DNA from 2 places in the Brevibacillus aydinogluensis genome. Region 2 is predicted to be linked to the other one. Evidence: predicted binding sites of a transcription regulator. Region 2 holds the regulator's gene; the other holds the start of a gene.
What was found. The regulator LexA, encoded in region 2, represses DNA repair genes until DNA is damaged. The targets are predictions, from matches to a motif close to CGAACATATGTTCG.

Region 1 (3,617 bases), 1.4 Mb from region 2:
CGGTATGTATGACAACTTATTTGCTTCTGTACTATACACTCCTCCTGTTATACAAAGACACTCATCTGCAACAATTCTTCCAAATCAGCAACCTGAATGACGAAGTGTTCTATGTCCCAGTAATCTACTCCACCCTCAACAGCTCGACTTTTGAGTGGAGGGAGAAGGATACCGAACTTCCCGGGTTTGTCAGCGCTGAGGATCATATCACCCTGGGTGACGGTAATCGCCAGTGAATCAGGCAAGAAGTCTTCGATACCAAGGCGTTGAAAAGGGGCCATAACCGGAACAAATACCTTTTCCCGATCCCAGAGAAGCTCCCCTTTCGGAAGCTGATCATGTACTTCATAGGCACCAGATTCCCCTCATGATAGTCGTAAAACACTCGAATCTTCATCGAATAATCACACCCTGCCCTTTTTGCAGTTTTCGGTCGATTGCCAAACGAAACATCTCTTTGGCCTGATCACACCAATTGGCAGGTGATGCCTTTCTATATCGGCTGCGTTCACGTTCGATACATGCCTGCTCCCATATTCCGCGAGCAATCCGTCGTTTTATTTGGTCCCATCGTTCGCGGGAGAGTTCGACGGTGACTCTGAATTCGGAGGCCAGCAGATAAGGGATTTCCCTTTCGTACTCGGGCATTGGGAGTGCCCGAATCATGTAGAAGGGCATCAGAGCATATTTGGCAAAGTGTTCGGCTTGCTCCTCTTGGAGCCCTCGGAAGAGATCAGGCAATTCGGCCTGCTTTCCGACATGTCCACGTAGTAAGTGTCCAAGTTCATGAAAGAAATGTTTGCGCTGTTTATCCGCCGGTAGAGTTTTGTCAATCACAATACACCGGTACCTTCCCTTTTCAAAAGCGAGCGAAGGAGCATCTTCATAACGGAGCTTGATTCCTAATCGTGTAGCGATCATATCCTCCCGCAAGTCTTCTGGTGATACGATCCCAATGGAGTGGTAAAGTGCTTCGATTCGTTTTTCCAGTTCTGTCGGATGATAAAAGTGCCAGTGCAGCATAGGTACCCTCCTGATGACGGGAATATATGTTCGTGTAATTGGGTGAAAAGAATAGCCCAGTTGGGCTAAAATAAATCGTGATGTGATAAACTTATGCTATAGGGAGTGGTTAAAAATGATTAAATTGGAAATTAGCAATCAAGAATTACATTTGATCATTAATGCATTAGAATGTTTAGATTCAGAATTTGGTCTAAATGAAACTGAGGAAGTTTTTTTGATCAAACTAAAATCGTTTCTTTATGAATTAAAATAGCGATTCAACAATGATTTTTATAGAACCGATTATTTGCTCTGCATCCCACTGTTCAACCTTCCCCGTTTTGCTATGAGCAACCCCTCTTCTAAGCTGGTTTATTGATAATATACGATGGTACATCTTCTCATCAACTATTTCTTTAGCTTTTAATTCTTCAACAAGGTTCGTAATGAAATATTTCTGCGGTAGTCTACTTTTACCGATATGTTTAATAAAAAGCAATTTCATTAATGTTTCAACAGATACAGCTGCGGTTATTGATGAGGCTAAATATAAACCTGCATTATATGCTTTTATTGATTCTTCAAACTCATACCGGAATTGATCATCATTTACTCTCGCCGTGATTGCATCGATATCAAATAGCGGGAAATCAGCAGAAAATTTAACGGTTTTAACTATTGCTATCTCTAATTGATAGACTCTATAATCCCAATCAGCTTCTTTTTCTCCCCATTTAAACCCGGCTCCAGGGATAATCCCATGATGTTTTCTTGCAAATGCATTTGATGAGAGGCCCGCTAAATCATTTAAACTTTTTCTTTTTATGACTTTATTTCCAGCCACACTACAAATTTGAGTTATATATTCTTCTCTTATGTGATCCGGAACAGACATCATTTCGTTATATTCTTGATTTTGTTCGTCAGTAGCGACGATGTTTTCTACATGGTCTTGATCTGATTCGATAAACAGGAAAAAGGTCGTCTTATCGAGATGTACCGCAAACATTAAGGTTGGTTTCATTAACGGAAAAGAATCACTTCGTTTATTAAATGCGTCACTATAATACTTGTGCACCCTTTGTCGGTAACCTTCTAGATATTCCCTGAAGAAGAGGTTTGTTCCTTGGATACGTTCATCAACCGAAATCCTCAAAAAAGTCACCCTTTCACGAGTACACCCTTTTAGAAAAAGAAATGCATGTTAGTGAAGCCTTGGGCTATAAAAAAGCGCAACATTGAAATCATGCTGCGCGTCTAGATGTCAGTTGTTCTCTTCATCAGCTTCTTGCTCAAGTATTTCTATAAGTTTAAGAGCCTGCTTCCGCCTTTTTTCGTCGAGCTTGTCCCATTTGTGGAACATAATGCTGGTGAGTTCGTCGGTCTTGTCCTTTTTATCTGAAGGAGAAGAATTATCCTCCAATATTCCTGCCTTTTCTAGTAATTCCTCGTATGTTACGTCACGTAAATAACGAGAGAGTGCTTTCAAAGTCTCTGGTGTAGGTTTTTGTATCCCCGATTCTATGCGTGACAAAGTAGCCGGTGAAATACCAGCATCAAGAGCCAAACTCCTTTGGCTTTTATATCCACTTTTTTCGCGCATTTTTGCTAAGTAAACACCAAACTGCTTTGTCTTAGTCACAAGAATCACCAATCCCATGTTAACACATCCGTTGCGTGTACGTAATGATATGAACTGTGCGTGTACGAAAAATTTTTGCAGAAAAGTATTGCGTTCACGCACAATATGGTATATATTAGTGTTGCGAGGACGAAACGAAAGGTGGTGAAAACTAAGTGAGTAAAGTTACAGTACGTTTGAACGTAGAGGCGCTGGAAAAAGAACAGCAAAAGCGCGGTATCGCAAATGATACACAGTTAGCAGCGAAAATCGGCGTATCGGTAACGCAACTTTGGAGAGCGAAGCTTCCTGTAGACGATCCGCGTCATAATTCGCCAGGCCCTACATTTATTGCAGGTGTTATAAACGCCTTTGGTGGCCCGTTTGAGAAGTTCTTTTTTTGGAGAAAGTTGTGCGAGGGCGCAACACAGCCTAAGGAAAGGCATCCCGCAAAGGAGGTGAACGCATGTAACTGACCGAGCAACGCATCCCCAAAACCAAAGGTTACGAGAAATTATTGAGTTGGATCAGGAAAGAAACTGCCTGAAAGGAGTTGAGCCAATGACTAGGGTCGTCCCACTCCCGCAACGGCATACCCATAGATCAAGGGGGAATGCCGCCATGGAAAAAGATCGTGACCCTTTGAAACGGCCAACTTATGTCACACAGATCGGCAACACAACCATCAAGATTCGTTCAGCGCTTCCGTTCATGACACCTGAGGAGCAAGAGCGTTGGTGGATAGAAAACGACTCCTTGCCAGAAGTGCAAATGTTCAAGAAAGCTCGGATAGCAGCCCTGCTCCACGTTGCCAAAGCGGAAGCCGCAAGAGAAAACAATAGCGCGTAGCACCGGATACCCGGTGCCATGTCGGACAAGCTCGAAAGGAGGTGTCTCTGTGAACTTCACGGACATCAAGCAAGTGCGTCGAACCAGCAGCGAAAACGAGGCGAACGCACTGTTGGAGCAAGGTTGGGTACTGCTTCATATC
Region 2 (3,617 bases):
TAAGAGAAAGGAGTGTGCCCGATGGAAATACTGCTGTGGATTGTCATCGTGGCGTTGTTTGTCGCAAGCATCGCCGGTATTTTTCTTCCGGTATTGCCGGATACGATTTTGCTTTGGGCCGGGTTTTTGCTGTACCACTTTGTCCTCGCCGAGCCGGGGGCCGGGCTGCCGGCATCGTTCTGGTGGGGGATGGTGGTGCTGAGTGTGCTGCTGTACGGAGCCGATTTGCTGACCAACATGTACTTCGTGAAGCGGTACGGCGGTTCCAAGTGGTCGTCGATTGCAGCGGCGGTCGGTATCTTTCTCGGGATTTTCCTGTTCCCGCCGTTCGGGATGCTGATCCTGCCGTTTTTGTTTGTGGTGTTGGTAGAGCTGTTCGTATCCAACCAGCCGTTTGAACGGGCGATTAAGGCGGGGGTGGGATCGCTCGTCGGATTTCTCGGCAGCGCAGTCGTCAAGGTCGTCCTGCAAATCGTGATGATCATCTGGTTTTTCATCGCCGCCCTGTAGATCATGCTCCAAGGGGGCGAGATGCAATTCCTGCACCGGATCGTGCCGGTCTGACAGCGCCATAGAAAAAACGAGCCCGTATCTTTCGACGATGGTCGGGAAAGATACGGGCTATTCGTTTTCCTAGTGAATCAACCGGTACACTCCGATGACTTTTCCCAGAATGGTGACCGAGTCCAGGATGATCGGCTCCATCGTGGAATTCTCCGGCTGCAGGCGGAAGTGGTTTTTCTCCTTGAAGAACCGCTTGACGGTGGCTTCGTCCTCATCGGTCATCGCCACGACAATGTCGCCGTTGTTGGCCACGTTTTGCTGGCGCACGATGACGTAGTCGCCGTCGAGGATGCCTGCCTCGATCATGCTGTCACCCGACACGCGAAGCATGTACACCTTGTCCGAGGTGACAATGTGTTCCGGCAGGGGGAAGTAATCCTCCACGTGTTCCACGGCCGTAATGGGCTGCCCGGCCGTTACCTTCCCGATGACGGGCACGCGCACGACGGATACTTCATAGTCATCCTGATAGCGGTCGCCATCGGTCAACAGCTCAATCGCGCGCGGCTTGGTGGGGTCGCGCCGAATCAATCCTTTCTTTTCCAGACGGGCCAGGTGACCGTGGACGGTGGAGCTGGAGGCCAACCCGACGGCCTCGCCAATTTCACGAACGGACGGCGGATATCCCTTGTCGCGGACTTCCTTGCGAATGAAATCGATAATGGCTTGTTGTCTGCTGGATAGCTTGGACATGGACCACACCCCTGTTTTCTCGAACATGTTTTCTATATTGTACCATGGGATCTTGCGTTCGACAAACGTTAGTTCGATTTCGCTTGACACAAAACACATGTTCGCATTATGATGAAAACAAGAATATAGAACGTATGTTTGCAGGGGGATGGTATCATGCATGCTGTATCCGCACACAACCGTTTCACCAAAAAACAGGAGCGCCATAGCCGCACTGGTGTGAGACGCGGTGGGGCATTGATCTTTTTCGTGGTATTCTCTCTCTTTTTTTACTTCCTGACAGAACTTGTGTTCGCATCGGAGTCGTCGTCGATCGTGCCTGTGAAGGTAGTGACCGTTCAGAAGGGTGACAGCTTGTGGAAAATTGCCGTTGAGCACCAGGACGAAGCCGACATGGAGGTGCGCGAACTGGTGTACGCGATCAAAAAGATGAACCGACTGGACAACTCCGACATATACCCCGGACAGCGCCTGGCTGTTCCCGTCGGAGAGTAGACGGCAGCCAAGACAGCGGAGCAGGCCAGCGTATATCCTTTCGCTTGCGTTGTGCCGCCGATGTGTTATAATAGAGCGGCATTACAGAGAGTAGGGGGAGAGGCTGTGGTAACCGACGCGGAAATCAAACGGATCAACGAGTTGGCCAAGAAATCCCGCGAACAAGGCCTGACCGACGAAGAAAAACAGGAGCAGCAGGCACTGCGGCGCAAGTACATCGACGCTGTCAAGGCGTCCCTGCGGGCTAACCTGGAATCGATCCGCTATGTGGAAGATCTTGAGGACAACGGTCCCAAACATTAAGATAACGTGTACTGGCACAAAAAGGCATCCACGCGCTTCGCTTGGATGTCTTTTTCTACGACGAAACGGAGCGAACAGGGAGGAATGCGCATGTCGTGGCTTGTTGTGGCAGTGGGGGGCGCTGTCGGATCAATCGTGCGGTATGGATTGGGCCTGGTGCTGAATCAGCCGGGCTGGCCGGCAGGTACGTGGGGAGCCAATGTTGTCGGCTCGTTTTGCATCGGTCTTTTGTACGCCTGGGGAAAGGAGCGGGGGTTTCTCCCGCCGGAGCTGTACCTGCTTTTTACCACCGGGCTGTTGGGCGGCTTTACGACCTTTTCTACCTTTTCTCTGGAGGTCATCACCTTTTTTGGCGACGGGAACATTGGACGCGGATTGGCGTACGTGCTGCTCAGCGTCGGCATTGGGCTGTTGGCCTGCGGAGCCGGAGTCTGGCTGGGCCGGCATGTGGGCTGACGCCAGCGCGTTTGAAGCGAAGGGAGGATGGACGTGACGATTCGGCATCCCGATTACGAACAGGAACAAAAGCGGCTGGATGAAACGGTGTCCGCCATTGAACGGGAGATCGAGATACTGCGCGAGGAAGTAAGGGAAGTGACCGACGACTACGTGAAGCAGGTGGTCGGGTACAAAAAGGCCAAGGAACTGCGGTATCTGGAAGACCAGGGGAAGGACAAACCTTACTTCGGCCGGGTGGACTTTCTCAAGGATGAGACATACGAACTGGACATCGTCTATATCGGCAAGCGCGGCATTGTCCGCAGCGATACGTTTGATGCGCTGGTCGTGGACTGGCGGGCTCCGATTGCCAGCCTGTACTACAGCGGCGAAAGCAAGGACGCCTTCTACCGGACCGACAAGGGCATCGTCCGTGGAGAAGTTCGCCTGAAGCGCAACTTTGCGATTGAGAAGGGAAAGATTACCGGCATCTACGACGGGGCGGTCAAGGAGACGATCCGCCGGGGTATCGGCCATCCCGACGAGTTTCTCGAGGAAGGGTATATCGATGAGTTCCTCGCCGCCAATCTCAACCAGACCAACGACAGTCGGCTGAAGGACATCGTGGCGACCATCCAGTCCGAACAAAACGACATCATTCGGGCGGACAAAGACCGTCCCATCGTCGTCCAGGGGGTGGCCGGGAGCGGGAAGACCACCATCGCGCTGCACCGCCTCTCCTACCTGATCTACAACTACCAGGATACGATGATGTCGAAAAAATTCATGGTGTTTGCGCCGAACCGCCTGTTTCTGAACTACATATCGGACGTGCTTCCGGAACTGGGGGTGGATGACGTCCAGCAGGCCACGTTCTTGGACTGGGCGGCCAAGCTGGCCAAGCCGCTTCTGCCCAAAGGCTGGCGCATCACCGACCCGCAGAAGCTGCTGCGCCTGTTTTTTGAGGAAGGACAGGACCTGAGGGAACGTGAGATAACGCAGCGCCGCCTGCGGTTTAAAGGTTCGCTCGCCTGCAAGACGGCTTTGGACAACTACCTACGCTATCTGGCCGAGCAGGAGATCCCGTTCAAGACATTGAGTTTTGTCTACAGCCGGACCCAACA

Region 1: a site for LexA is predicted at 1,043-1,056, ahead of Q7F15_RS16395 (ImmA/IrrE family metallo-endopeptidase). Genes of this name have one in related genera too.

Annotation. Positions count from the first base shown of each region.
Region 1 covers NZ_OY569118.1:3,324,585-3,328,201, reverse strand. Annotated here, with positions in the region: gene Q7F15_RS16400 (hypothetical protein) at 48-281, opposite strand; gene Q7F15_RS16395 (ImmA/IrrE family metallo-endopeptidase) at 394-1,023, opposite strand; gene Q7F15_RS16390 (hypothetical protein) at 1,271-2,161, opposite strand; gene Q7F15_RS16385 (helix-turn-helix domain-containing protein) at 2,270-2,665, opposite strand; gene Q7F15_RS16380 (hypothetical protein) at 2,803-3,102, shown strand; gene Q7F15_RS16375 (hypothetical protein) at 3,248-3,475, shown strand; gene Q7F15_RS16370 (hypothetical protein) at 3,525-3,617, shown strand, end outside.
Region 2 covers NZ_OY569118.1:1,930,775-1,934,391, forward strand. Annotated here, with positions in the region: gene Q7F15_RS09430 (DUF456 domain-containing protein) at 22-510, shown strand; gene lexA (transcriptional repressor LexA) at 634-1,257, opposite strand; gene yneA (cell division suppressor protein YneA) at 1,414-1,752, shown strand; gene Q7F15_RS09445 (DUF896 domain-containing protein) at 1,858-2,055, shown strand; gene crcB (fluoride efflux transporter CrcB) at 2,146-2,511, shown strand; gene Q7F15_RS09455 (HelD family protein) at 2,545-3,617, shown strand, end outside.